Regions from separate parts of the Arthrobacter sp. zg-Y179 genome, predicted to be linked through region 1. Evidence: predicted binding sites of a transcription regulator. Region 1 holds the regulator's gene; the other holds the start of a gene.
What was found. The regulator LexA, encoded in region 1, represses DNA repair genes until DNA is damaged. The targets are predictions, from matches to a motif close to TCGAACANNTGTTCGA.
Positions count from the first base shown of each region.

Region 2: a site for LexA is predicted at 3,648-3,663, ahead of uvrA (excinuclease ABC subunit UvrA). Genes of this name have one in related genera too.

Region 1 is NZ_JAJJOB010000014.1:32,139-46,855, reverse strand. Features, by position in the region: gene dapF (diaminopimelate epimerase) at 1-440, shown strand, start outside; gene LOC56_RS15340 (class I SAM-dependent methyltransferase) at 437-1,048, opposite strand; gene hflX (GTPase HflX) at 1,217-2,788, shown strand; gene LOC56_RS15330 (ATP-dependent DNA helicase) at 2,781-4,826, shown strand; gene lexA (transcriptional repressor LexA) at 4,934-5,746, opposite strand; gene LOC56_RS15320 (LysM peptidoglycan-binding domain-containing protein) at 6,197-6,613, shown strand; gene LOC56_RS15315 (histidinol-phosphate transaminase) at 6,723-7,823, shown strand; gene hisB (imidazoleglycerol-phosphate dehydratase HisB) at 7,939-8,556, shown strand; gene hisH (imidazole glycerol phosphate synthase subunit HisH) at 8,553-9,191, shown strand; gene LOC56_RS15300 (hypothetical protein) at 9,200-9,358, shown strand; gene priA (bifunctional 1-(5-phosphoribosyl)-5-((5-phosphoribosylamino)methylideneamino)imidazole-4-carboxamide isomerase/phosphoribosylanthranilate isomerase PriA) at 9,381-10,130, shown strand; gene LOC56_RS15290 (SseB family protein) at 10,133-10,981, shown strand; gene LOC56_RS15285 (MFS transporter) at 11,015-12,325, shown strand; gene LOC56_RS15280 (DUF1844 domain-containing protein) at 12,445-12,873, opposite strand; gene infC (translation initiation factor IF-3) at 13,263-14,276, shown strand; gene rpmI (50S ribosomal protein L35) at 14,387-14,581, shown strand; gene rplT (50S ribosomal protein L20, sunset domain variant) at 14,700-14,717, shown strand, end outside.
Region 2 is NZ_JAJJOB010000008.1:90,054-104,770, reverse strand. Features, by position in the region: gene LOC56_RS09130 (ABC transporter ATP-binding protein) at 1-975, shown strand, start outside; gene LOC56_RS09125 (ABC transporter ATP-binding protein) at 972-2,957, shown strand; gene LOC56_RS09120 (GntR family transcriptional regulator) at 2,967-3,383, shown strand; gene uvrA (excinuclease ABC subunit UvrA) at 3,730-6,591, shown strand; gene LOC56_RS09110 (HAD hydrolase-like protein) at 6,741-7,439, shown strand; gene LOC56_RS09105 (lysophospholipid acyltransferase family protein) at 7,426-8,094, shown strand; gene LOC56_RS16395 (DUF2510 domain-containing protein) at 8,113-8,241, opposite strand; gene uvrC (excinuclease ABC subunit UvrC) at 8,358-10,364, shown strand; gene rapZ (RNase adapter RapZ) at 10,446-11,345, shown strand; gene LOC56_RS09090 (gluconeogenesis factor YvcK family protein) at 11,345-12,364, shown strand; gene whiA (DNA-binding protein WhiA) at 12,375-13,355, shown strand; gene LOC56_RS09080 (superoxide dismutase) at 13,459-14,085, shown strand; gene gap (type I glyceraldehyde-3-phosphate dehydrogenase) at 14,322-14,717, shown strand, end outside.

The DNA.
Region 1 (14,717 bases):
TCAACGCAGACGGACTGGAAGTGCCCCGCCCGGGACTCTCCGTCAGCATGGGTAACCCCCACACCGTCGTGGCCCTCGCGGAACTGGACGAACTGGCCGCGACCAACCTGACCGCAGCACCGTCCGTGCAGCCGGAACCGGAGCACGGAACCAACGTGGAGTTCGTGGTCCCGGCCGAGCCGCTCGTAGAAGACGGGGTAGGGCTGCTCACCATGCGCGTCCACGAGCGGGGCGTCGGCGAAACCCTCTCCTGCGGAACCGGCGCCTGCGCCGCTGCCGTAGCCACCCGTTTCTGGGCCGGAGCCGAAGCACCCGATGACTGGGCAGTGACGGTGCCGGGCGGCGTCGTCGGCGTCCGTTTCCTCACCGGACCCGACGGCCACGAACATGTGGAGCTCAGCGGACCGGCCGTGCTGGTGGCCCGCGGAACCCTGCTCTAGGCGCTGCGTTCCACCTTCAGGGTCCGGAAGGACTTCGCGGTGCTGTGGCGGGAGACGGCGAATCCGGACGGCAGGGTCTCGGCCAACCAGCGCTGCAGGGAATCCGAGCCCAGGTTCTTCTGCACCACCAGCCAGGCAGTGCCTCCCGGGGCCAGGCGCGGCAGCCAGAGCAGCAGCAGGGCATGGAGCTCGTCTTTGCCGATCCGGATGGGCGGGTTGGACCAGATGGTGTCGAAGCGTACTTCCGGGTCAACCTCCTCAGGCAGGGAGGCCGTGACGTTCCCGCACCCCAAAGCTGCTGCGTTATCCCGGGTTAGTGCGATGCAGCGTTCGTTGACGTCGACGGCGTAGACCCGGGCCGCCGGGGATTTCAGTGCCAGGGTCAGGGCGATGGGGCCCCAGCCGCAGCCGATGTCCAGCAGGTTGCCGGTCTCCGGCGGGGCGGGAACTTCATCCAGCAGGACCATCGTGCCCTTGTCGATCCCGTCGGGGCTGAAGATGCCACCGGCTGTCTGCAGGGTCCTTTCGGTCCCGTTGAGGCTGACGCGCAGCGGTTTGCGGACCTCGGGCCCGGACGGTGTGGAGGAGAAGTAGTGGTCTGAACCCATAACAATCCAGATTAGTCGCTGCAGGCGCGCGGCATGGAATTTATGGGTGGCCGCACGAGTTGTAAAGGGTGGCTGGCGCGGTAGGGATCCATAGCGGAGAAGGTTGTTTTCCTGAGGATTTGTCGGTTCACTGGCCTACCATGGAAAGTACGTTCCTATAAGGAGATTATGACCATCAACAACTCCCGCCCCGTGCGTTCGACAGACACTTCTGCGAACAGTTCGACACCCGAACTGAGCCCCTCGGATATCCAAGGGGTCATCGACAGGATCCTCGCCAAGGACAGCGCCGTCGAAGCGAAGGCTCCGGCCGACAAGCAGCGGGGCCGTGCCCAGGCATTCAGCGACGCCGAGCATTCGGTCCACGACGGCGACCAGCAGGACCTGGAAGAACGCCGCGCACTGCGCCGCGTAGCGGGCCTCTCGACCGAACTCGAAGACGTTACCGAGGTCGAATACCGCCAGCTGCGGCTGGAACGGGTTGTCCTCGCCGGACTGTGGAGCGAAGGCACTGCCGCAGACGCAGAAAACTCGTTGAAGGAACTTGCCGCGCTGGCGGAAACCGCGGGGTCGGAAGTCCTCGACGGCATCATCCAGCGCCGGCTGAAGCCGGATCCCGGCACCTTCCTCGGTTCGGGCAAGGCCCAGGAGCTCAAGGACATTGTGACGGCCACCGGCGCCGATACAGTGATCGTGGACAGCGAACTGGCTCCGTCCCAGCGACGCGGGCTGGAAGACATCGTCAAGGTCAAGGTCATTGACCGGACGGCGCTGATCCTGGACATCTTTGCCCAGCACGCGAAGTCCCGCGAGGGCAAGGCGCAGGTGGAACTGGCGCAGCTGGAATACCTTCTGCCGCGGCTGCGTGGCTGGGGCGAATCGATGTCCCGGCAGGCAGGCGGCCAGGTCGGCAGTGCCAGCGCCGGCATGGGTTCGCGCGGCCCCGGTGAAACCAAGATCGAATTGGACCGCCGGAAGATCCGCACGCGGATGGCCAAGCTCCGCCGCGAAATCGCGGGCATGAAGCCGGCACGGGAAACCAAGCGGGCCAACCGCCACCGCAACTCGGTGCCGTCCGTAGCTATCGCCGGTTACACCAACGCTGGAAAGTCCTCGCTGCTGAACCGCCTCACCGATGCCGGGGTACTGGTGGAGAACGCCCTGTTCGCCACTCTGGATCCCACTATCCGCAAGGCCCAGACCGAAGACGGAATCGGGTACACGCTGGCGGACACCGTAGGGTTTGTCCGGTCGCTGCCCACCCAGCTGGTGGAAGCCTTCCGCTCCACCCTCGAGGAAGTAGCCGACGCAGACCTGATCCTGCACGTCGTTGACGCTTCGCACCCGGACCCGGAAGGCCAGATTGCGGCCGTCCGTACCGTCCTGGCCGAAGTCGACGCCCGCAAGGTGCCTGAAATCATCGTGCTGAACAAAGCCGACGCAGCGGATCCGTTCGTTCTTGAGCGGCTGCGTCAGCGCGAGTCCCGCCACGTGGTCGTTTCGGCGCGTACCGGAGAGGGCATCCCCGAGCTGCTGCAGGCGATTTCCGACGGCATTCCGCGCCCCGGCGTGGACCTGGAACTGCTGGTGCCCTACGAGCGCGGCGACGTCGTCTCCCGCCTGCATCAGGAGGACGCCGAAATTCTGTCCCTGGAACACGGCGAATCCGGCACCCAGCTGCATGTGAAGGTTCGTGAAGGGCTGGCAGCGGAGCTGGAGCAGTTCGTGACCAATGGGTAGGAAAGCCCCGCAGGGACCGGAGCAGGTCCTGGAACTGCTTGACACCGCGGTGGCGGCCATGGGCGGGCAGAACCGGCCGGGCCAGCACGAGATGGCCCGGCAGGTGGCCGAGGCCATCGAGTCCGGCGACCATCTGCTGGTCCAGGCCGGAACAGGTACGGGCAAGTCGCTTGCCTACCTGATCCCGCTGATCGCCCACGCGCTGGAGAGCAGCAAACCCGCGCTGGTCTCCACGGCCACGTTGGCCCTGCAGTCACAGATTGTCGGACGGGACCTCCCTCGCCTGCTGAAGACCTTGGAACCGAAGCTTCCCCGGGAGGTCGACGTTGCCCTGCTCAAGGGCCGGAGCAACTACGTCTGCGTCCACAAGACCGGCGGCGGGTTCCCCGAGGAAGACGAAGCCGGAACACTGTTCCTGCTTGGCGACGAGCAGGCTGTTTCCCATCCCGCTCCCGCCGGCGGGCCCACCTCCGCGCTCGGGCGCGACGTCGTCCGCCTGCAGGAATGGGCGCAGGAAACGGAAACCGGTGACCGGGATGAGTTGCTTCCCGGCGTCAGCGACCGTGCCTGGCGTCAGGTCTCCGTCACCTCGATGGAGTGCCTGGGGGCGCAGAAATGCCCGGTGGCGGAGGCCTGTTTCAGCGAACAGGCACGCGCCAAGGCCGCCGTCGCCGATCTGGTGATCACCAACCACGCGATGCTGGCCATCAGCGCGTTCGAGGGACTGGCGGTCCTGCCGGACTACGACGTGGTGGTGATTGACGAGGCGCACGAGCTGCAGGACCGCGTCACCGGCGCGGTCACCGGGCAGCTCTCCGGAACCGTCATTTCCGCAGCGGTCTCCGCCGCGCGCAAGCACACCTCAGCGACCATGGAGCCGCTTGCGGCCGCCGGCCGGGCCTTCGACTCGGTCTTTGCCCCGGTTCCCTCCGGCCTGCTGGCAGCGGGACTGTCCGAAGACCAGGAGCTGGTGCTGGGCTCCGTGCGTGAAGCCTGCCGCACGGCCCTGTCCGATTCCAAACCCGAAGGCTCCGACGCCGTCGACGGCGGCCGCCAGATGGCACGCTCGCGCCTGATGGCTGTCCTGGAACTGTGCGAACGCATCCTTGACGCAGTGAATTCGGGGGAGGTGCTGTGGGCATCGCGTGCCAGCACCTTCTCGCCGGGCACCGGTTACACCGCCCCGGAAGAAGATGCACCGCCCACCATCAACGTTGCCCCGCTGTCCGTGGCCGGACGGCTGCGCGAAGGACTGTTCGACGGCCACACCGTGGTGCTGACCTCGGCCACCCTCGCCATCGGGTCGGAGTTCGGTCCGGTTGCCGGAGCCCTGGGGCTGGTGGGCGCCGGCGCACCGAAATGGACGGGGACCGACGTCGGCAGTCCCTTCGACTACCCCCGGCAGGGTGTGCTGTACGTAGCCAAGGACCTGCCGAAACCGGGACGCGGCACCTCCCCGGAGCAGCTGGATGAACTGGAGGCGCTGATCAAGGCCTCCGGCGGCGGCGCCCTGGGGTTGTTCTCTTCCCGCCGTGCAGCGGAAGAAGCCGCGGAAGCACTGCGGAAGCGGGTCGACTTTCCGATCCTTTGCCAGGGCGAATCCACCATGTCCGCCCTGGTTCAGCAGTTTGCCGACGACGACGAGACCTGCCTGTTCGGCACCATGTCCCTCTGGCAGGGCGTGGACGTCCCCGGCGCCTCCTGCCGGCTGGTGATCATTGACCGGATTCCGTTCCCGCGTCCCGACGATCCGTTGATGACAGCCCGGACCCGCGCGGTTGCCAAGGCCGGGGGAAACGGCTTCATGAGCGTCTCGGCCACCCACGCGGCCGTCCGGCTCGCGCAGGGGGCAGGGCGGCTGATCCGCGCTTCCGGAGACAAGGGAGTGGTGGCCGTGCTGGACTCGCGCCTGGCAACCGCACGCTACGGCAGTTTCCTGCGGGCCGCCCTGCCGCCCTTCTGGTCCACCACCGACCGTTCCGTGGTGCTTCAGGCGCTGAAGCGGCTCGCCGCGGAACCCGCCGGAGCGAAGAAGTAAAACCCGCCTGACGGGATCCCGGAAACAAAAAGCAGCACCGCCGTATGCCGGCGGTGCTGCTTTTGCGTGGTCCTTGTTACCGTCTCGCCAGGACTTTCAGTGTGTGCCTAGAGCGAACGCATTACGGAGACTACTTTGCCCATAATGGTGGCTTCGTCACCGAGGATGGGCTCATAGCGGGTGTTCTGGGGCAGCAGCCAGGTGTGCCCGTTGCGCTGTCGGAAGGTCTTCACGGTCGCTTCGTCTTCGAGCAGGGCCGCGACAATGTCACCGTTTTCGGCGGTGGGCTGGCGCCGGACAACCACCCAGTCACCGTCGCAGATGGCCGCATCCACCATGGAATCGCCCGCCACGCGAAGCATAAAGAGGTCGCCGTGCCCGACGAGCTGGCGCGGCAGCGGGACCATCTCTTCAACCTGCTGGTCGGCCAGGATCGGCCCGCCGGCAGCGATCCGTCCGACCAGCGGAACCATCGCGGTGTCGATTGCGGTGGTGAGGTCGGAGACGCTGCCGGAGCCGGGCGTGCGTGCGTTGCTGCCGCCGGAGCCCAGGCCGCCCTTCGCGGCGCCGTCAGCAGCGTCCCCGGCGTTCCCGGCGTTCGCCGCGTTGCCTTTGCCGCGGCGCGGGGGAGCATCGCGGAGCATCAGCGGAACCAGTATCTCCATGGCACGCGGCCGCTTGGGGTCGCGGCGGATATAGCCCAGCTTCTCCAACTGGCTCAGCTGGTGCGTAACGCTGGAAAGGCTGGCCAGGCCCACGATGTCGCCGATCTCCCGCATGGACGGCGGGTAACCGTTCGCGTTCACCGAACGCTGGATGGTTTCCAGGATCTTCGTCTGGCGGGCGGTAAGGCCCTTGGTGCGTCCTGCCGGAGCGGGCGCGGCAGGGGAGGGGGTGCTGCCATTGGTAACACGGGCCACGTCGGCTTCCCTTCACAGTCGGCCCGTGAATGCGGGCCGGATGGTTCTTGCGGTGTATCTGGTTTGTCCTGCGGTCCTGCGGTGATGCGGTGATGCGGTGATAACGGGTGCGGTGGTCTGTCCCGCCAAGTCGTTTTGTCAGTGCCGGATGGTTAGTTGGTCCCAGCCGCTTCCAACAGGTTCAACGCTAGGGGAGCGCAGCCACATTTTCAAACATATATTCGAGCGAGTCTCGACAATGTTCGTAGATAAGTGCTAGAAATGTTCGAGTACAGGTTAGAACATACGTTCGAGTATGAGGATGACCCTGAGTTTCAAAATGGCCCGCCGACACCTCGGCGGGCCCACCAGATGTTCGAATGCAGTTTCGAGCCACACTGTAATTCCCGGTGCTTTTGCGGGAAGCGGGGGAATCGGCGGAGCTGCCCTTCGGACCGGAAAGGTATTGACATGTCAGTACACGTACTTCCCTTCACCGCACAGAGTCTCACTGAACGTGCCCCGGAAGGGCCCGCTGCTGCCGCCCGCGCTGCCGATGCTGCGGACACCCAGGCATCGGTCCCGCTGCGCCTGACGCGGCGCGGCCGGCTCGTCCTGGTCGGCGCTCCGCTGATGATCGTGGCCGCCGCACTGCTGGTCTTTATCGGATTCTTCACCGCACCGGCTATGGCTTCGGGGGACGCCCAGGAGCAGACACGCACCATCCAGGTGGGTGTGTCCGCCGGTGATTCGCTCTGGTCGCTCGCCACCGAGTTCGCTCCGGACCGGGATCCCCGCACCGTGGTGGCGGACATTGTGGAAATCAACAACCTGGCGGACGCCACCGTCCCCGTCGGCAGCCAGATTTACATCCCGGTCTCGCGCTGATTTCCCAGCCAGGGCATTCCGACGATCCTTACCTGCATGCACCCGTAACAGAGGGGTGCTGGAAGTCGGTCAAATACAACGTCACCGCGCAGCGTCCTAAGCTGTAGTGGTGAACGAACAGTTGGAAAACCTGAACAGACTTCCCCTGCGCGATGATCTGCGGGGCCTGACCCCGTACGGCGCCCCCCAGTTGGATGTGCCCATCCTGCTGAACGTCAATGAAAACACGCACGGACTTCCGGAGCATGTGCGCCGGGCCATTATGGCCGAGATTGAATCAGTGGTCGCCGGCCTGAACAGATATCCGGACCGCGAATTCACGCTGCTGCGGGAAAACCTGGCCAAATACCTCGGCCACGGACTGGCTGCGGAGAATATCTGGGCCGGCAACGGTTCCAATGAGGTTCTCCAGCAAATCCTGCAGGCCTTCGGCGGACCCGGGCGGACGGCCATGAGCTTCCCTCCCACCTATTCCATGTACCCGCTGCTCTCCAGCGGCACCGGCACCGCGTACGTGACCGGGACGAGGGACCGGGACTTCTCCCTGACCCCCGCATCGGCCGCGGAGCAGATCCGGGCGCAGGCACCCAACATCGTGATCCTGTGCACCCCGAACAACCCCACGGGTACGGCCCTGGAACTTGAGGTGATCGAAGCCGCCTATGAAGCAGGAGAAGCCTCCAATGCCATCGTGGTGGTGGACGAGGCCTACGCCGAGTTCTCCCACGCCGATACCCCCAGCGCGCTACAGCTGCTCCCTGGCCGGGAACGGCTGATTGTTTCCCGGACCATGTCGAAGGCCTTCGCACTCGCCGGAGCCCGCATCGGCTACCTTGCCGCAGCACCGCAGATCGCGGACGCGCTTCGCCTGGTCCGCCTGCCCTACCACCTCTCCGCACTCACGCAGGCGACCGCGAATGCGGCCCTCACCCACGCCGATGCGCTCCTGTCCAATGTGGAAGACATCAAGGGCCAGCGGGACCGCATCGTCACGGAACTGCGTGCGCTCGGACTGGAACCGGCGCCGTCGGACGCCAACTTCGTGCTGTTCAGCGGTATGGAGAATCCCCGGGCGGTGTGGGAAGGCCTGCTCGAGGCAGGTGTCCTCGTCCGGGACATCGGCATCGAGGGCCATCTGCGGGTCACGGCCGGCACGGAAGCCGAAACCACTGCGTTCCTGACACGGCTGCGGGAACTGCTCGCCGCCTGAGCGTCCGCCGGGCCCCCGGGATGTCCGTTTCAGGGAGTCGGGGCGTTCGGGACTAAACTGATGACCTGCCGGGCTTTGCCTATTGCCCCGCTTCCAATCTTCGTGAAGGAACCCCATGACTGTGGAGACCGCCACCGGACGCACCGCCCGCCTTGAGCGGACCACCAGCGAATCGTCCGTCTTCGTCGAGCTGGACCTGGACGGCACCGGCCGTGCCGACATCAGCACCTCGGTGCCGTTCTACGACCACATGCTGACCGCGCTGGCCAAGCACTCCCTGATGGACCTCACCGTCCGGGCCACCGGCGACACCCACATCGACGTCCACCACACGGTCGAGGACATTGCAATCAGCATCGGCGAGGCGCTGAAGACCGCCCTGGGCACCAAGGCCGGCATCCGCCGCTTCGGCGAAGCCACCGTGCCCCTGGACGAAGCGCTGGCAAACGCGGTCGTCGATATCTCCGGGCGCCCATACCTGGTGCACTCAGGGGAGCCGGCCGGCCAGGAATACCACCTGATCGGCGGACACTTCACCGGGTCCCTGACCCGCCACGTGTTCGAGGCCATCACCCTGCACGCCCAGATCTGCCTTCACATGCGGGTCCTCGGCGGGCGCGATCCGCACCACATTGTCGAGGCCCAGTTCAAGGCCTTTGCCCGTGCCCTGCGCGCAGCCGTCGAATCCGATCCGCGCGTCGAGGGCATCCCCTCCACGAAGGGAGCACTGTGAGTCCCCGTAACGTCACTGTCCTGGACTACGGTTCCGGCAACATCCGTTCGGCGGTCCGCGCCCTGGAGCACGCCGGCGCCAACGTCACGCTCAGCGCCAAACCTGACGACGTGCTGAACGCCGACGGACTGGTGGTGCCCGGCGTCGGAGCCTTCGCCGCCGTGATGCAGGGGCTCAAGGACGTGGATGCGATCCGCATGATCGGACGCCGCGTAGCCGGCGGCCGGCCGGTCCTGGGCATCTGCGTTGGCCTGCAGGTCCTCTTTGACGAAGGCGTGGAACACGGGGTCCGGACCAAGGGGATGGGCGAATGGCCCGGCGTGGTCGAGCGCCTGGCCGCCGACGTCGTACCCCACATGGGCTGGAACACCGTGACTCCGCCGGAAGGTTCGGCCCTGTTTGAGGGCATCGAGGACCAGCGGTTCTACTTCGTGCACAGCTACGGGGTGCAGAAATGGGACTTCGACGTCACCCAGCCCGCCATGCGCCCGCCGCAGGTCACCTGGGCGGATCACGGCGGCCCGTTCATCGCCGCGGTGGAGAACGGTGCGCTGTCGGCCACCCAGTTCCATCCGGAAAAGTCCGGTGACGCCGGTGCGGCGCTGCTGAACAACTGGCTGAAGACCCTGGGCTAGGCACCGATATGTGGAGCGTTGTCCTCATGGGCCTGGCCGGACTGCTTATCGGCGGAGCGGTGTCCTTCCGCAGCCAGGGCATGTCCAAAATCATTGTTATCAGTTTCTGGGTCCTGGCCGGATTGGCCCTGCTGGGCGCGTACCTGCTGACCCTCGACCTTTCCTGACCCCACCACCGAAAGCATCCAAATGCCCTTCAGCGAAACCCCTGTCCTTGAACTGCTGCCCGCCGTTGACGTAGCGGACGGCCAAGCCGTGCGACTGGTGCAGGGCGAGGCCGGCAGTGAGACCAGCTACGGCGATCCGCTGGACGCAGCCCTGGCGTGGCAGAACGACGGCGCCGAATGGGTCCACCTCGTGGACCTCGACGCAGCGTTCGGGCGAGGTTCGAACCTTGACCTGCTCAGCCGCGTAGTGAAGTCCCTGGATATCAAGGTGGAACTGTCCGGCGGCATCCGGGATGACGAGTCCCTCGAAAAGGCGCTGGAGCTCGGCGCTGCCCGCGTCAATCTGGGAACAGCGGCACTGGAGAACCCGGGGTGGACCGCCAGCGCCATTGCCCGCTACGGCCAGGCCATCGCCGTCGGCCTAGACGTACGCGGCACCACCCTCGCCGCACGCGGCTGGACCCAGGAAGGCGGGGACCTCTGGGAGGTCCTGGCCCGGCTGGAAGAGGCCGGCTGCGCCCGCTACGTGGTTACGGACGTCACGAAGGACGGCACGCTGCGCGGACCCAACCTGGAACTGCTCCGTGAGGTCCTGAAACGCACCGACCGTCCCGTAGTCGCATCCGGCGGCATCTCCAGCCTCGATGACCTGGCTGCGCTCCGCGAACTGGTTCCGCTGGGACTCGAAGGCACCATTGTGGGCAAGGCACTCTACGCCGGTGCGTTTACGCTGCCCCAGGCCCTCGACGTCGCCGGGCACCCGGAGCGCTAGGCATGGCAGCGCGCGAACTGCCCGGCCACATCGCTGCGGCCCTTGCCGGGGCCGGCGGCCCCACCGATTCCGCAGGCCGGCCGTGGTCCGGACGGGACCTGGCCGGCGAGGGAAACCCGCTGCACAACTTCGACTCCGACAACGGACAGACCGACGCCGGCTACGCGGCGGCCCTGGCGAAACTGATAGCCGGGAGCGGAAGCGAAGCGGAAGTTGTGGCCTCCCTGGCCACTGCCCGCGTCTTCGTGCCGATCGTCGCCGTGCTGGGCGAGGAAGCGGAATCCGATCACGGGCTGACCGCGGACAAGCAGGCCGATATGGCGCTGGTGACGCTCAGTGCGCCGGACGGCCGCAAGGCGCTGCCGGTGTTCACCTCGGTGGCCGCTTTGGAACACTGGCATCCCGAAGCCCGGCCGGTTGCGGTCTACGCCAACCGTGCCGCGCTCTCCGCGGTCGCCGAAGACGCCCAGCTGCTGGTTATCGACCCGGGAGCCGAATTCACCTTCGTGGTACGGCGTCCGGCCATGTGGGCCCTGGCCCAGCAGCAGGAGTGGGTGCCCTCCTATTCCGACCCCGGACTCGTCGCGGCGGCCGAAGCCGCCGCCGGGCCGGACCCCCGGATCCTGGCGGTGACCCTCCAACAGGGACCGGGGACCGCGTCGCGGACTGCCGCCGGTACCCCGGTCGCCGGGGGAGGGGTCGGCCCTGAGCTTAGAATGGTGCTTCAGCTTGCGCCCGGACTGGATCCGCAGGACGTTTCTGCCCTGGCGGCCGGACTGCAGCAGCGCCTGACTGCCAACCCCGAGTTTGTCGAGCGCGTGGATTCACTTGACCTGAAAATCACGCGCTGACCCGTCCGGCGTAGCCGCCAGAAGAGAACTGCCGTGAACTTTGGCCTGTACCGCGAGATGCTGCGGATAGCTCCTATCCGCCGTGTCCTGCTCATCGGGATGATCGCCCGTTTCCCGCATTCCGCCGCCGGAGTGCTGCTGACCCTGCACGTGGTCAACACCATGGACAAGGGCTACGCAGCGGCAGGTGCCGTTGCCGCCGTCGTCACCATCGGCATCGCGGTGGGTGCCCCCTGGCGCGGCCGCCGCGTGGACACCGTGGGCCTGCGGCGTGCCCTGATTCCCTCGGTCATTGCCGAAGCAGTCATCTGGAGTCTTGCTCCGCACGCCAGCTTCGAATGGCTGCTGGTCCTGGCGCTGATCGGCGGCGTGTTCACGCTTCCGGTCTTCAGTGTCGTGCGGCAGTCGCTGGGCGTGCTGGCCACGGGCGAACAGCGGCGTACCGCCTTCGCGCTGGATTCCATCGCCACCGAGCTGATTTTCATGATGGGCCCTGCACTGGGTGCGGTGATAGCAACGCGCTCGTCGGTTATCGGACTGACCGCAGTCGGGGTGTCCGCCGCAGTAGCGGGACTGCTCCTGATCTGGTTCAACCCGCCGACCCGGACCGCCGAACCCAGGAACGCCGTGACCGCCGCCGACGAGCAGGATGCCGCTGCGGCCGCCGCCGTCGCCGTGGCCCCGGCAAACGTGCAGGAAGCACCGATGGAACTGACCGGTGCGGGCCTGCCGGGCGGGCCGCAGAACCTGTTCGGCAGGCTGCGAAACGGCCTCGCGGGAAGCTTCGGCTGGTTTACCCCGAGCGTGGCGGTGGTCTTTGCGGTCTCCGTCGGCGCGGGGCTGCTGCTGTCCAGCACGGACGTCGGCATTGTGGCGCTGGTGGAAGCCGGCGGAAACCCGTCCGAGGTCGGCATCGTGTTCGTCGCGTGGTGTGCGGCGTCGGCTGTCGGCGGAATTCTCTACGGAGCCATGAACCGGCGGATCTCGCCGATGCTGCTTCTGCTGGCCATGGCCGTCCTGACCATGCCGATGGCCTTCGCCACGAGCACTCTCAGCCTCGCACTGCTTTCAATTCCCGCGGGTCTGCTCTGTGCGCCGGTGCTGTCTTCGGCATCCGAGCGGGTGGCTGACCTCGTGTCGGAGGAACGGCGGGGCGAAGCCATGGGGTGGTACGGCTCGTCAATGACTGCCGGCACCGCCTTGGGGGCGCCGGTGGCAGGTCTGGCCATCGACGTCATTGGTCCCTGGTCCGGCTTCCTGATGGCCGGCGGCTCCGCAGCCCTGCTGGCGCTGGTGACGCTTACAGTCCGGTGGTTCGTCCGACGCCCGGAACCGGTCCGCTAGGTTCCGGGCAGGAAAAAGCCCGAAGGGCCTGCCGCGGATTCCACGGTACCGGCAGCCGCCGGCGTCAGGCCCTTCGGGCAATCAATGGTGGATCAATGGTGTGGGGGAGGAACGGAGTCCTAGCTGACGGGGCCGGTGAACTTTTCGCCCGGACCCTTGCCCGGAGCATCCTGGATAACGGAAGCTTCGCGGAAGGCCAGCTGCAGGGAACGCAGTCCATCGCGCAACGGACCGGCATGCTGGCTGCCGATCTCCGGAGCGGCGGCGGTGACAAAACCGGCCAGGGCAGTAATCAGCTTGCGGGCCTCGTCCAGGTCCTTGAGCTCCTCGGCGTCATCGCCTTCGGCCAGGCCGCACTTCACGGCTGCTGCGCTCATCAGGTGCACGGCCGCCGTCGTAATGACCTCGATGGCCGGCACCTCGGCAATGTCGCGCATCTGCTCGACGACTTCCTGCTGTGCTGCTGCCGCAGATTCGGACTCTGCTGGTGTTCCCGGGAAGGAGTGGCGGGTTGCTTCGCCTGCCGGATTGCTCTGTGGGGTACTCATACTGGTAAGCTTGTCACAGACCGACTGGTTGTCGTTACTTTCAATGCCCATCACGGGCGGGATGAAAATCACACTTTCCTCCTGGAAGCTTACGTCGCCGGTATGCAAGCGGAGACCCCTCCCACCCGCGTCAGCCTGACCGCCCTCGTTGGCGGCAGAGTTGCCGGGTTCAGGTCGGCCCCGGACGGGCTGCAGTACTACTGCGGTTTATTCCGGGAGCTAACTGCCTTCGAACTGGCTTCGGGGCAGTTCCTGCCGACCCCCACAGGGCCTTCGATTGCGCTTGCAATTGGAGGCCTTCTTCATTTGCAGGCGGTAGCCGTTTTGAAGAGCACAGGAGCTGCAACATTAGCGAGCCAAGAATCAATGATCGGATCCGCGTCCCCGAGGTGCGGCTGGTAGGTCCGGCGGGTGAGCAGGTCGGAGTGGTCCGGATTGAGGACGCGCTTCGTCTGGCTGCCGAGTCTGACCTGGATCTTGTTGAGGTAGCACCGCAGGCGAAGCCTCCGGTGTGCAAACTAATGGACTTCGGCAAGTACAAGTACGAAGCCGCCGTCAAGGCACGCGAAGCCCGGAAGAACCAGACGAACACCGTTCTGAAGGAAATCCGCTTCCGCCTGAAGATCGACACCCACGACTACGAAACCAAGCGCGGACACGCCATGCGCTTCCTGGCCGCCGGTGACAAGGTCAAGGCCATGATCCAGTTCCGTGGACGTGAACAGCAGCGCCCCGAAATGGGCATGAAGCTGCTGAACAAGTTCGCTGAGGATGTTGCCGAGGTGGGTGTGGTTGAGTCCACCCCGCGTATCGACGGCCGCAACATGGTCATGGTCATTGGCCCGGTGAAGAACAAGGCCGAGGCCAAGGCAGAAGCGCGACGGGCAACCCAGCGCGCCGATGCCAAGGCAGCGAACGAGGCAGTGAAGAACGGAGAGGCACCCGAACGGGTGAACACCTCCGAGAAGGCTGCTCCTATGACGCAGAGCCTCGCGGACCTGCTTCCGGACGGACTGCGTTTGGGTTCCTCCGCTGAAGCTGCCGACAAGGCCCGTGCAGAGCAGGAGCAGGCTGAAAAGGAACAGGCCGCAAAGCGGGCCAGGGCTGCAGCTGCCGAAAAGGCTGCAACCGAGGCACGCCGTGTGGCAGCAGCCAGCAGGCCGGCCGCAGCGCCTGCCGCTGAAGCTGCCGCTCCCGCCCAGCCGGCCGAGCCCGCGAAGCCGGCAGAAGCAGCGAAGCCTGCCGCAGCGCCCAAGCCTGCAGCGGTTCCGAAGCCGACGGCTGCAAAGCCTGCGCCGAAGCCTGCAGCCCGGCCCAAGCCTGCCGCAGCACCGAAGCCTGCCGGCAAGCCGTCCTCCTCGCGGGGGACCACCGGCCAGAACAAGCCCGGAACTGCAGAGTAGTTTCACTGCACTGCGCCTCGTTCCGGCGTCCAGTAATAAGCCCTGGCACCCGCAAAGGTGTCCGAAGCCCCGCGGGCCTGCCCGCGGAAACCTAAAGGAGATCGGTAGACATGCCGAAGATGAAGACCCACAGTGGCGCCAAGAAGCGCTTCAAGCTGACCGGTACCGGCAAGCTCAAGCGCCAGCAGGCTAACCGCCGCCACTACCTGGAGCACAAGCCTTCCACGCTGACCCGCCGCCTCGCCAACGACAAGCTCGTGGCACCGGCGGACGCCAAGGTCATCAAGAAGATGCTCGGCATCTAGCCAGTCCCCGATAGCCGTCCCGTCCGGGCCGGCGTCACCCATCAAGCTTTCCCCGCCTGGGTTTACAGGTGCAGAGACTTTTTTGAAGTCGGGGAGATTTACCAAAAGGAGTACGCACGTGGCACGTGTGAAGCGG
Region 2 (14,717 bases), on a different contig from region 1:
GTCGCAGTGATCTGGTTCGGCGCCTTCCGGATCGACGCCGGTCAAATGCAGATCGGTGCACTTACGGCATTTATCGCGTACATCATGCAGATCCTGATGGCGGTGATGATGTCCATGTTCATGATCATGATGCTTCCCCGTGCAGCCGTCTGTGCCGAACGTATCTTCGAAGTGCTGGATACCCGTACCAGCGTTGCGGATGCCCCCGGGGCGGGGGAACTGGCGTACGACGGCGGGAGGCTCACCTTTACCGACGTCGGGTACAGCTACCCGGGCGCCGAGGACCCGGTGCTGTTCAACCTCAGCTTCGAGGCCCTGCCCGGGGAGACCACGGCCATCATCGGTTCCACGGGGGCGGGGAAGACCACGCTGCTCAGCCTGGTTCCGCGGCTGCTCGACTCCACGTCCGGCAGCATTGCCGTCGACGGGCAGGACATTGCCGGGGTGACCCTGTCCTCGCTGCGCCGCGGCATCGGGCTGGTGCCGCAGCGTGCCTACCTCTTCAGCGGCACCATCGCCTCGAACCTGCGCTTCGGCCGGCCGGACGCCACCGACGCTGAACTCTGGGAGGCCCTGGAGACCGCCCAGGCGGCTGACTTCGTCCGGGCGGCGGAGGGAGGACTGGACCATCAGGTGGAACAGGGCGGGGCCAACTTCTCCGGGGGGCAGCGGCAGCGTCTCGCGATTGCCCGGGCACTGGTGGTCCGGCCGTCCATCTACCTCTTCGACGACAGCTTCTCCGCGCTCGACTTCGCCACGGATGCCCGGCTCCGGGCGGCGCTGAGGCCGCAGACCCGGGATGCCACGGTAATTGTCGTGGCACAGCGGGTAAACACCATTACCGATGCCGCGAAGATCCTGGTGCTCGAAGAAGGGCGGATCGTGGGGCAGGGAACCCATGCGGAGCTGATGGCTTCCTCGGACACCTACCGGGAGATCGTCGCTTCGCAGCTGACCGCAGAGGAAGTGGCATGAGTACGCCGGGGGTACGGGGGCGCCCGGGAGCTGCCGCAACCGTCAAGCCGGAGAACTTCGCCGCCAGTGTCCGTCGGATCCTGGTGCTGATGGCACCGGACCGGATACGGGTAGCGGCGGTACTGGTTGCCGCCGTCGTCTCCGTGGCGCTCGCCGTCAGCGCGCCCCGGATCCTCGGGGAGGCCACCAACGTCATCTTCGACGGCTTCATCGGCCAGGGCCTGCCCGCAGGGATGTCGAAGGAAGCCCAGGTACAGGCACTGCGGGACTCGGGGGAGCGGCAACTGGCGGACATGCTCGCGGCGATGGATGTGGTCCCGGGACAGGGACTGGACTTCGGGAGACTGGCGGGGATCCTGCTCGGCGTGCTGGGGATCTACCTGGCGGCCTTCGCCTTCGGCTGGTTCCAGGCACGGGTGACCGCCCGCATTGTGCAGAACGCCATGTACCGGCTGCGCCGCGACGTCGACGGCAAACTGTTCCGGCTGCCCATGTCCCACTTCCAGCAGCAATCGCGGGGAGACGTCCTCAGCCGGGTCACCAACGACATCGACAACCTTGCCCAGACCCTCTCGCAGAGCCTGACCCAGATCATCACCTCGGTCCTGACGATCGCGGGCGTGCTGGCCATGATGGTTTCCATCTCCCCGCTGCTGGCACTGATCGCCGTGATTACCGTGCCCGTCTCGGCCCTGGTCACCGTCCTCATTGCCCGGCGCTCGCAGGCAGAGTTCAAGACCCAGTGGAAGTCCACCGGCGAGGTGAACGGCTATATCGAGGAAATGTTCACCGGACAGGACGTGGTGAAGGCCTTCGGCCAGCAGGAGCGGGTCATCGAAGGCTTTGCCCCCGCCAACAACCGTTTGTACCGCTCCGCCTTCCGCGCCCAGTTCGTCTCGGGCATCATCATGCCGGCCATGATGTTCATCTCGAACCTGAATTATGTGGCCGTGGCGGTCGTGGGCGGACTGCAGGTTGCCGGCGGCCAGCTGTCCATCGGCGGCGTGCAGGCCTTCGTCCAGTACAGCCGCCAGTTCAGCCAGCCGCTGGGACAGCTCGGCGGGCTGATCAACATGCTCCAGTCCGGCGTCGCCTCCGCCGAACGGGTGTTCGCCCTGCTGGACGCGAAGGAGCAACAGCCGGACCCGTCCCGGCCCGAACACCTGAAGGCAGTGCGGGGACGGGTGGCCTTCGAGGACGTCTCCTTCAGCTACAGCCCCGATGCGCCGTTGATCCGGAACCTGTCCTTCACCGCGGAGCCCGGGCAGACCGTGGCCATCGTGGGGCCCACCGGCGCCGGCAAGACCACCCTGGTCAACCTGCTGATGCGCTTCTACGAGGTGGACGCGGGCCGCATCACCATCGACGGGGTCGACATTGCCCGGCTCCGCCGCGGGGAACTGCGCAGCCACATCGGCATGGTGCTTCAGGATGCCTGGCTGTTCGAGGGGACGGTGCGGGAGAACCTGGCCTACGGCGCACCCGGCGCCACGGAGGAACAGATTGTCGAGGCGGCGCAGGCCACCCACGTGGACCACTTCGTCCGGTCCCTCCCGGAGGGCTACGACACCGTGCTCGGCTACGACGGCGGGGCGCTGAGCCAGGGCCAGCGGCAGTTGCTGACAATCGCCCGGGCCTGGCTTTCGGACCCGTCCATCCTGGTGCTGGACGAAGCGACCAGTTCCGTGGACACGCGCACCGAAATCGCCATCCGGCTGGCAATGAACGCCCTGCGGCAGGACCGCACCAGCTTCGTGATTGCCCACCGCCTGTCCACCATCCGGGACGCGGACATCATCCTGGTGGTGCGGGACGGGCAGATCGTGGAGCAGGGAACGCACGAGGCACTGCTGGAGGCCGAGGGCTTCTACACCGAGCTCTACCGCTCCCAGTTCGCCGGGCCCGCTCAGGAGGCTTCGGCGGATGTCGCCGGGCCGGACGCGGGCGGGGTATCGGCGCCTGCCGATCCGGCCGGGCACTAGCATTGCATCATGACGTCTGACACAACCCCCGTACCCGAAGCGCCTCCTGCCGGCAACGACCCCGGCGTGCTGGCAGGAGTCCGGATCGACGCCGCCAGCTCGGTTCCGCCCTACGAACAGCTGCGCCTGCAGATCCTGGACGCCGTGAACGAGGGGCGCCTCGCCATCGGGACCCGGCTTCCACCGGTGCGTGCACTGGCCGGACACCTCGGACTGGCAGTCAACACGGTGGCGAAAGCCTACCGGGAGCTGGAGCAGGCGCAGGTGGTCACCACGCGGTCCCGAGCCGGCACGGTTGTCGCGGCGGGCGGCGACACCGGCCGCGGCCGGGTGGCGGAAGCTGCCGCCGCGTATGCCGCGGCAGTGCGGGCCAACGGCGTTTCGGATGACGACGCCGTGTCCCTCCTGCGGGCGGCGCTGCAGTAATCCGAAACCAACGCTCCAGCTTGCGATTCTGCGCCTGGCGTCTTCCCGCTAGACGGCACCCTCCCGCATACCCGCTGCAATAGCACCCTCGCAGCACAGCATCCCACCCGGTGGTGCTGCTGATGCTGGTGGGATCCCACGAGGCACCAGCCGCCACAAACCGTGGGACCGCGTGCGCGTACGATCCATCCCCGGCAGCTTCAAAGGCATGCAGCCAGGAAGCCTGGAAGCCGTTCCGCTTCGCCCGCGGCGAAACCCGGGGGGTCGAATACTTTTTCGAATCGGCGTTTGAACTACAGTGGAAAACGTGCCTAAATCGACTCCTCCGACGGCTGACACCACGTTCGTGCCGCATAAAGCCAATGACCTTTCCCGCCTCGTAGTGAAAGGTGCGCGCGAGCACAACCTCCGCAACGTTGACCTGGACCTGCCGCGGGACGCCATGATCGTGTTCACCGGCCTGTCCGGCTCGGGCAAATCCTCCCTGGCGTTCGACACCATCTTTGCGGAGGGCCAGCGGCGCTACGTCGAGTCCCTGTCCGCCTACGCGCGCATGTTCCTCGGCCAGGTGGACAAGCCCGACGTCGACTTCATCGAGGGCCTTTCGCCCGCCGTCTCGATCGACCAGAAGTCCACCAGCAAGAACCCGCGGTCCACGGTTGGCACCATCACTGAGATCCACGACTACATGCGCCTGCTCTGGGCCCGTGTGGGGCGGCCCTTCTGCCCGGTCTGCGGCGAGCCCGTCAGCCGGCAGACGCCGCAGCAGATCGTGGACCAGCTCCTCGAACTGGAAGAAGGAACCCGCTTCCAGATCCTTGCCCCGGTGGTCCGCGGCCGGAAGGGCGAATTCGTCGACCTGTTCAAGGAACTCGCCGCCAAGGGCTACTCCCGTGCCCGGGTGGACGGCAAGCAGATCCAGCTGTCCGATCCGCCGAAGCTGGGCAAGCAGTACAAGCACAACATCGAAGTGGTCGTGGACCGCCTGGTGGCCAAGGACGGCATCCGGCAGCGGCTCACGGACTCGGTGGAAACCGGACTTGGCCTGGCCGACGGGCGCGTGGTGGTGGACTTCGTCGACATCCCCGAGGACAGCAGCGAACGTACCCGCACCTTCTCCGAGAACCTCGCCTGCCCGAACGAGCATCCGCTGGCCATCGACGAAATCGAACCGCGGTCCTTCTCCTTCAACAACCCGTTCGGGGCCTGCCCGGTCTGCACCGGCATCGGCTCCCGGCTGGAAGTCGATGAGGACCTGATCATTCCGGATCCGTCCAAGTCCCTGGCCGAGGGCGCCATCGCCCCGTGGTCCCTGGGCACCGCCACCACCGAGTACTGGAACCGGCTGCTCGACGGCCTGGCCAAGGACATGGGCTTCTCCATGGACACCCCCTGGAAGAAGCTCCCGGCCAAGGTGCGCGAGGCAGTGCTCAACGGCAAGGACCACAAGGTCGTGGTCCAGTACCGGAACCGTTTCGGCCGCGAACGCAAGTACAGCACCGGCTTTGAAGGCGTCATCCAGTACATCCACCGCAAGCACGGGGAAACCGAATCGGACCACGCCCGCGACCGGTACGAAGAGTACATGCGGGAAATCGCCTGCCCCGAGTGCGGGGGAGCGCGGCTGAACCCGGCCTCCCTGTCCGTGCTGATCAACGGCCGCAACATTGCCGAAATCAGCGCCCTGCCCCTGCGTGAAGCCGCAGATTTCCTCAACACCCTGGTCCTCACCGGACGCGAAGCACAGATCGCAAACCAGGTGCTGAAGGAAATCCAGGCCCGCCTGACCTTCCTGCTCGACGTCGGCCTCGAATACCTGAGCCTGAACCGCCCGGCAGCCACGCTGTCCGGCGGCGAGGCCCAGCGCATCCGCCTGGCCACGCAGATCGGCTCCGGTCTCGTCGGCGTGCTGTACGTCCTCGACGAGCCGTCCATCGGCCTGCACCAGAAGGACAACCGGCGCCTGATCGATACCCTGATCCGGCTGCGCAGCCTGGGCAACACCCTGATCGTGGTGGAGCACGACGAGGACACCATCCAGGAAGCGGACTGGATTGTCGACGTCGGCCCCGGCGCCGGAGAGCGCGGCGGCGAGGTTGTGCACTCCGGACCGTTGGCCGAGCTGCTCACCAACGAGCGCTCCATCACCGGCGCCTACCTCTCCGGCCGGAAGAAGATCGAAATCCCGGCGAAGCGGCGCAAGGTGGACAAGTCCCGCCAGCTGAAGATCGTAGGTGCGCGGGAAAACAACCTGCAGAACCTGAACGTGGATGTTCCGCTGGGCGTCTTCACCGCCGTGACGGGTGTCAGCGGTTCCGGCAAATCCACGCTGATCAACGACATCCTCTACAAGACCATGGCGAACAAGCTCAACGGCGCCAAGCACGTCGCCGGGCGGCACACCCGGGTGGAGGGCCTGGAACAGCTGGACAAGGTCATCCACGTGGACCAGAGCCCCATCGGACGGACGCCGCGGTCCAACCCCGCCACCTACACCGGGGTGTGGGACCACATCCGCAAGCTGTTCGCCGAGACCAACGAGGCGAAGGTCCGCGGCTACCTGCCGGGCCGCTTCTCCTTCAACGTCAAGGGCGGCCGCTGCGAGGCCTGCCACGGCGACGGCACGCTGAAGATCGAAATGAACTTCCTGCCCGACGTCTACGTGCCCTGCGAGGTGTGCCACGGCGCCCGGTTCAACCGGGAAACGATGGAGGTGCACTACAAGGGCAAGAACATCGCCGAGGTGCTGGACATGCCGATCGAGGAAGCAGCGGAGTTCTTCGCCGCCTTCGGCCCCATCTCCCGGCACCTCAACACCCTGGTGGACGTGGGGCTGGGCTACGTCCGGCTGGGCCAGCCCGCCACCACGCTCTCCGGCGGCGAGGCGCAGCGCGTGAAGCTCGCCAGCGAACTGCAGAAGCGCTCCAACGGCCGCAGCATCTACGTCCTCGACGAGCCCACCACGGGCCTGCACTTCGAAGACGTGCGCAAACTGCTGGAGGTGCTGCAGGGACTGGTGGACAAGGGCAACACCGTGATCACCATCGAGCACAACCTTGACGTCATCAAGAGCGCCGACTGGATCATCGACCTCGGCCCCGACGGCGGCACCGGCGGCGGCAAGGTGGTTGCCTCCGGCACCCCGGAGAAGGTTGCCAAGGTAGAGGGCAGCCACACCGCGACGTTCCTGGCGGAGATCCTCAACTAGTAGTCAATTGAAGGCCGGTGGCCGTCCAAGCGGGCGGCGCCGGCCTTCGGCATGTCCGGCCCGGTCCCGGGGAATACGTGCCCGGGAGATATGCGCCGCCGGGCATACCTTTTTCCCTTAGGTCGCCCGGATATGCCAAACTTAGGCCCGTGACTTCTCCCCGGCTTTTGGTGCTCTTCGATCTCGATGGAACGCTGGTTGATCCTGCCGGTGCCATCACGGGCGGCATCCGTTCCGCCCTCACTGCCCACGGGCTGCCGCAGCCGTCAGAGGCGGACCTGTTCCGGATGGTCGGCCCCTCCCTGGTCACGTCCCTGCGTGAAATTGCCGGCGTTCCCCAGGACCGCCTGGAAGCGGTGATCCGCCACTACCGGCAGGGCTACCGGCAGACAGGCATGGCGCAGAGCCGGCCGTACCCGGGCATCCGGGAACTGGTGGAGAAACTGGGCACCGAGCACACCGTGGCCGTGGCCACCCAGAAACCCGAGCACTTGGCGGTGGAGCTGCTCGGGGTGCAGGGGATGGGCACCCTTTTCGCTTCCGTGCACGGCTCTCCGGCAGACGAGCAGGCCGCAGCCGCGCTCGACGGCAAGGCCGGCATCATCCGCGCCGCCCTGGACCGGCATGCGGGCTCCTATGACCGTGCCGTCATGATCGGGGACCGCCGGCACGACTGCGAGGGAGCCGCTGCCAACGGAATCGGCTGCATCGGTGTCTCCTGGGGCTTCGCTGCCGCCGGCGAGCTCGAAGCGGCGGGGGCCGCCGTCGTCGTTGACACCGCGGAAGAACTGGCCGATGCTGTGCTGGCCTATGCACAGAACGGAGCAGCACTGAATGGTTCTGTATAACCTGACCCGCGCAAGCACCCGCGGGCTTGTCGCCGGTCTCTGCCGGCCCACGATCACCGGGCTTGAGCACGTTCCGGCCAGCGGCCCCTTCATTGTCGCCTGCAACCACCAGTCCTTCCTGGACAGCGTCCTGGTCCAGGCCCTGCTGCCCCGCCGCGTGGGTTTCTTCGCCAAGGCCGAATACTTCACCGGTACCGGCCTCAAGGGACTCGCGATGAAAAGCTTCTTCGAAGGCGTCGGGTCCATTCCGGTGCAGCGCGACCAGCAGGCGGCCAGCGTTGCGGCGCTAAAGACCCTGCTGGACATCCTCGAGGAGGGCGGCGGCGTCGGGATTTACCCCGAAGGCACCCGCTCCCGCGACGGGCTGCTTTACCGCGGCCGCACCGGCGTGGGCTGGCTGGCACTGACCTCAGGGGCGCCAGTGGTGCCGGTGGGGCTCATCGACACCGACAAGCTGCAGCCCGCCGGCAAGAAAACGGTCAAGCCCGGGCACTTCACCCTGAAGGTGGGGCAGCCGCTGTACTTCCAGAAGACCGGTCCCGAGCATGCACTGCCGGCCCGCCGCCAGGCCACCGACCGGGTCATGGACGCCATCGCCGAACTCAGCGGCCAGCAGCGCTCGGACAGCTACAACCGGAACCGGCCGGAGGGGTAGCCAGGCGTCCGGGCGCTCCTACAACTGCGTCATACGGACCCGGGAGGTCCAGGCTTCCCCGTCCCAGTACCGGAACGGTGCAACACCTTCGGGATCCGGATAGAAGCAAAGCCGGAGCCCCCCGGACCCAGTCGCCTCAGACCCTATAACGAAAGCCGGGCAAACACGCGCACCGGAGCCGGAAGCGGCAGGGTCTGTTCAGCGCCCCGCGAAACCCCGAGCCGCCGTCCGGGTCCGGAGAAAGGCGAACGTAGGATGGAGAGGTGGCAGATCCAGCAACCTACCGGCCGAAAACAGGGGAGATCCCCACGGCCCCGGGCGTATACCGCTTCCGGGACGAGCACGGCCGGGTCATCTACGTGGGCAAGGCGAAGAACCTCCGCTCCCGCCTGAACTCCTATTTTGCGAACCCGCGCGGGCTGATGCCCAAGACCCGGGCCATGGTGCATACCGCGGCCGGCGTCGAGTGGACGGTGGTCGGCACCGAGCTCGAAGCTCTGCAGCTGGAGTACACCTGGATCAAGGAATTCAACCCCCGGTTCAACATCATGTTCCGGGACGACAAGTCCTACCCCTATCTGGCCGTAACCATGGGGGAGAAGTACCCCCGCGCCCAGGTCATGCGCGGGGACCGGCGTAAGGACACCCGCTACTTCGGGCCCTTCTATCCGGCCAAGGCCATCCGGGAAACCCTGGACACGCTGCTCCGGGTCTTCCCCGTCCGCACCTGCAGCAGCGGCGTCTTCAAGCGCGCCGAGCGCACGGGCCGTCCCTGCCTGCTCGGCTACATCGACAAGTGCTCCGCCCCCTGCGTCGGACGGATCAGCCCCGAGGACCACCGCGACCTGGCCGCGGAACTCTGCGACTTCATGGCCGGCGAGGGCAAGCGCTTCATCTCCAGCCTGGAGAAGGAAATGCAGGCCGCCGTCGCCGAACTGGACTACGAGACCGCCGCCCGGCTCCGCGACGACATTTCTGCCCTGCGGAAAGTATTCGAACGCAACAACGTGGTCCTCAGTGAAGACACCGACGCCGACATCTTCGCCCTGGAGGAGGATGAACTCGAGGCATCGGCCCAGGTGTTCCATGTCCGCGGGGGGCGCATCCGCGGCCAGCGCGGCTGGGTGGTGGAGAAGGTCGAGGACAACGACACGGCGGATCTCGTGGAGCACCTCATCCAGCAGGTCTACGGCGAGGCGAACTCCACCGACCGCATTCCCCGCCAGGTCCTCGTCCCGGTGCTGCCGCCGGACGCCGAGGAACTCGCCGAGTGGCTGGGCGGCCTGCGCGGGGCGCGCGTGGACATCCGGGTGCCCATGCGCGGCGACAAGAAGGCCCTGATGGAGACCGTTGCCCGCAACGCCGCCGATGCCCTGCGGCTGCACAAGAGCCGCCGGGCCGGGGACATCACCACCCGCTCCGCCGCACTGCAGGAACTGCAGGAGGCCCTGGACCTGCCCTCGCCGCCTTTGCGCATCGAGTGCTACGACATTTCCCATGTGCAGGGCACCAATGTGGTTGCCTCCATGGTGGTGGCCGAAGACGGCCTGCCGAAGAAATCGGACTACCGCAAGTTCTCGATCACCGGCGACGCCGCCCGGGACGACACGTCCTCCATGTACAACGTCATTTCCCGGCGTTTCCGCAATTACCTGGCGGAGAACGCGGATCCCGCCGCCGACCCCGACGCACCGGCGGACCTGCCCGACGAGCGCGGCGGCGACGGCGACGTCCAGCCGTTGACCGACACCCTCACCCCGGCGCCCAGGGCGAAGTTCGCCTACCCGCCGAACCTGGTGGTGGTGGACGGCGGCCAGCCCCAGGTCGCGGCGGCGTCCAAGGCCCTCGCCGATCTGGGCATCACCGACGTGCAGGTGGTCGGACTGGCCAAGCGCCTCGAGGAGGTCTGGGTTCCGGACAGCGACTTCCCGGTGATCCTCCCGCGCGCCTCCGAGGCGTTGTTCCTGCTCCAGCGCGTCCGGGATGAGGCACACCGCTTCGCCATCACCTTCCACCGGCAGAAGCGGGGCAAGTCCATGACCGCATCCTTGCTCGATGATGTGCCCGGACTGGGACCGTCCAAGCGGCAGGCGCTGCTCAAGCACTTCGGGTCGGTGAAGAAGCTGCGTGCCGCCACCGAGGAGGAACTCCTGGAAGTGCCGGGCATCGGCCCCGCCATGGCTGCCAGCCTGCGCAGCCGCCTGGCCGACAAGGAAACGGCGGGAGCTCCGGCCGTCAATATGGCCACCGGCGAAATCCTGGAAACTTAGTTAGGCTTGGGAACCGGCGTGTCGGCTTCGAACCGTTCGGAGTTCTTCGAAAAGCAGGACAATCAGGATGGGATCACAGTAATGACGCAAGAGGACGGCTTGACCGTAGTCAAACCGGATGAATCGGAGCTGCTCGTAGTCACGGGGATGTCCGGTGCCGGGCGCAGCACCGCTGCCAATGCCCTGGAAGACCACGGCTGGTACGTCGTCGAGAACCTGCCTCCGATGATGCTGGGCACCCTCACCGAACTGGTGTCCCGGATGCCGCAGTCCATCCCGAAGCTGGCCGTGGTGGTCGACGTCCGCAGCAAGGAACTCTTCCAGGACATCCGCGAAGCCCTGCGCAACCTGCGTAGCGCCGGCGTCACCTACCGCCTGCTGTTCCTCGACGCCGATGATTCCACCCTGGTCCGCCGGTTCGAACAGGGACGCCGGCCGCATCCGCTCCAGGACGACGGCAGCATCCTGGACGGCATCGCCGCCGAACGCGAGGTCCTGAAGGAGCTGAGGGAGTCCTCCGACATCATCGTGGATACCTCCAAGCTGAACGTCCACGCACTGGCCACCACCGTCACCGAGCTGTTCACGGAGTCCGGCCCGATTGTGCTGCGCCTGAATGTGATGAGCTTCGGCTTCAAATACGGACTGCCGGTCGACGCGAACTACGTTGCCGATGTCCGTTTCATCCCCAACCCGCACTGGGTCCCGCAGCTGCGCCCGCACACCGGGCTGGACGAAGACGTCCGCGACTACGTCCTGCAGGCCAAAGGCACCGCGGAGTTCCTCGACCGTTACGTTGACGCCCTGGAGCCCGTCATTGACGGCTACCGCCGGGAAAACAAGCACTACGCCACGATCGCCGTCGGCTGCACGGGCGGTAAGCACCGCTCCGTTGCGGTCACCGAGGAGCTGGCCAAGCGCCTGGCGCAGCTTCCGCACGTGACCGTCAGCTCCCACCACCGGGATCTGGGGCGCGAGTAATGTCCTTCCTCACCGGACCCCTGCCCCTGATTCCCCAGGGGACGGGGCGTGAGAGCGACGGCCAGGTAGGGTCGATCGTCGCGCTCGGCGGCGGCCACGGATTGTCCGCGTCTCTCTCCGCCCTCCGCCTGCTCACCACCGACCTCACTGCCATCGTCACGGTTGCGGACGACGGCGGCTCCTCCGGCCGCCTCCGCCGGGAACTGGGGGTCCTTCCGCCCGGGGACCTGCGGATGGCCCTGGCGGCGCTCTGCGACGACACTGACTGGGGACGCACCTGGCGCGACGTTATGCAGCACCGCTTCCGTTCCCAGCCGGGGGTCGAAGGTTCCCTGGATGACCATGCCCTCGGCAACCTGCTGATTGTCACGCTCTGGGAGCTGCTGGGGGATCCCGTTGCCGGACTTCAGTGGGCCGGCGCCCTGCTGGGTGCCCGCGGCCAGGTGCTGCCGATGTCCACCCTGCCGCTGACCATTGAAGGCGATGTCCTTCGCCGCACCGCGGACGGAGACCTGTTCGAGACCATCAGCGGCCAGGCCAGCCTCGCCGCTGCCGGCGCCCGCAGCAACGTCAGCGAGGTCCGGCTGCTGCCCGTCGACGCCCCGGCCTGCCCGGCCGCGCTCGAAGCAATCGACCTGGCCGACTGGGTGGTCCTGGGACCCGGCTCCTGGTACACGTCAGTCCTGCCGCATCTGATGCTGCCGCAGCTTCGGGACGCGTTGTGCGCCACGTCCGCCAAACGCTGCCTGACTATGAACCTCAGCAATGAGACCACCGAAACGTCCGGGATGACAGCCGTCGACCATCTGGCGGTCATCCGCCGCTACGCGCCGGAGTTCAAGGTGGACGCCGTGCTGGTGGATCCGTCGGTGGTGGGGGATAAAGCTGCCTTTGAAGACGCTGTAGCAGAACTGGGCGGCCGTCCGGTCTTCGGTAAGGTAGGGGCAGCGTCGGGGCGTCCGATCCATGATCCGCTCCGCCTCGCGACCGCCTTCCACGATATTTTTGGGGAGAATTAGGAGTGTATTTGTGGCATTAACCGCAGCTGTAAAAGAGGAACTGTCGCGTCTGGACGTGAAGAAATCCTCAGTCCGCAAGGCCGAGGTGTCGGCAATGCTGCGTTTTGCCGGCGGCCTGCACATCATTTCCGGACGGATAGTCATCGAAGCCGAAGTGGACCTGGCTTCGACAGCCCGGCGGCTGCGGGCGGCCATTGCCGAGGTCTACGGCCACGCCAGCGACATCATTGTGGTGTCCGGCGGGGGACTGCGCCGCGGCAACCGCTACGTGGTTCGGGTGGTGAAGGACGGCGAATCGCTCGCCCGGCAGACCGGCCTCCTGGACGCCCGCGGGCGTCCGGTGAGGGGGCTGCCCTCCGTCGTGGTCAACGGGTCCGCAGCCGATGCGGAGGCCGTCTGGCGGGGCGCCTTCCTCGCCCACGGTTCCCTCACCGAACCGGGACGGTCCTCCTCGCTTGAAGTCACCTGCCCGGGACCTGAAGCTGCCTTGGCCCTGGTCGGATCCGCCCGCCGGATCGGCATTGCCGCCAAGGCACGGGAAGTGCGCGGCGTGGACCGGGTAGTGATCCGCGACGGCGACACCATCGCTGCCCTGCTCACCCGGATGGGTGCGCATGACGCGCTCATGGTGTGGGAAGAGCGCCGGATGCGCAAAGAAGTGCGGGCCACCGCAAACCGGCTTGCCAACTTCGACGACGCCAACCTCCGCCGCTCCGCGCAGGCCGCCGTCGCCGCCGGCGCCCGGGTGGAGCGCGCCCTGGAAATCCTCGGCGAGGATGTCCCTGAGCACCTGCGCTACGCCGGCGAGCTGCGCGTGGCCCATAAGCAGGCCAGCCTGGACGAGCTGGGCCACCTCGCCGACCCGCCCATGACCAAGGACGCCATTGCCGGCCGGATCCGGCGGCTCCTGGCCATGGCGGACAAGCGGGCAGCGGAACTGGGCATTCCAGGTACTGAGTCCAGCGTCACTCCGGAAATGTTGGATGAATAGCGTTATTGCATAGGATGGGAGCCTGCTGCCTTTCGGCGGCACAACGAGTTTCCGGACGGGAATTCCGTCCGGAACATTGATCCGACACCAACGGAGGATTTTCGTGAACGAATACACACTGCCGGAACTGCCGTACGATTACGCGGCCCTCGAGCCGCACATTTCCGCACGCATCATGGAGCTGCACCACGACAAGCACCACGCCACCTACGTGGCCGGCGCCAACACGGCTCTGGCCCAGATGGCCGAAGCACGCGAAAAGGGCGAGTTCGGCACCATCGGCAAGCTCTCCAAGGATCTGGCCTTCCACCTGGGCGGCCACACCAACCACAGCATCTTCTGGAACAACATGTCCCCGGACGGCGGCGACAAGCCCGAAGGCGAACTGGCTGCAGCCATCGATGAGTTCTTCGGTTCCTTCGACGGTTTCCGCGGCCAGTTCACTGCCGTGGCCAACTCCATCCAGGGCTCCGGCTGGTCCATCCTGGCCTACGAACCGCTGGGCAAGAACCTCGTCATCGAGCAGCTCTACGACCAGCAGGGCAACGTCCCGGTGGGAACCATTCCGCTGCTGATGCTCGACATGTGGGAGCACTCCTACTACCTCGACTACGCCAACGTTAAGGGCGACTACGTCAAGGCATGGTGGAACATCGTGAACTGGGCCGACGTCGCCGCGCGTTTCGACGCCGCCCGCACCGGCGCCAAGAGCCTGATCGTCCCGGCCTAGTCTGCCCCCTGCCGCACATTTGTGCGGGTGCCCCGGTCCCTACGGAGACTGTGACGCGTAAGATAAATCCGTAGGTCCGGTCCCGTCCGGAGCCTTCGGGCACCGGCGGGACGGGGCCACGGCGCCGCGGCCGGAAGGGTTTCCCAAGCGGAAGTGTCAGGCCGCAGTTAGTCCGGTGGCTTCTTACCCGAGGTCACACAGCTCTCGATTGAACCCCTACTCAAGGAGACAGAACAGTGACTACTCGTGTTGGAATCAACGGATTCGGGCGTATTGGCCGCAACTATTTCCGGGCGGCCCTGGAGCAGAACGCCGACCTCGACATCGTCGCGGTAAATGACCTCACCAGCCCCGAGACCCTCGCCCACCTCCTCAAGTACGATTCCGTCACCGGACGCCTGGGGGCCGACGTCAAAGTCAGCGAGGGCAACATCGTCGTCGGGGGTAAGACCATCCGTGTCCTCGCCGAGCGGGATCCCTCGAACCTTCCGTGGAAGGATCTGGGCGTGGATATCGTCATTGAGTCCACCGGGTTCTTCACCAAGGCCGAGGACGCCAGGAAACACATCGACGCCGGCGCCAAGAAGGTCCTGATCTCCGCGCCGGGCAAGGGTGCCGACCTCACGGTCGTG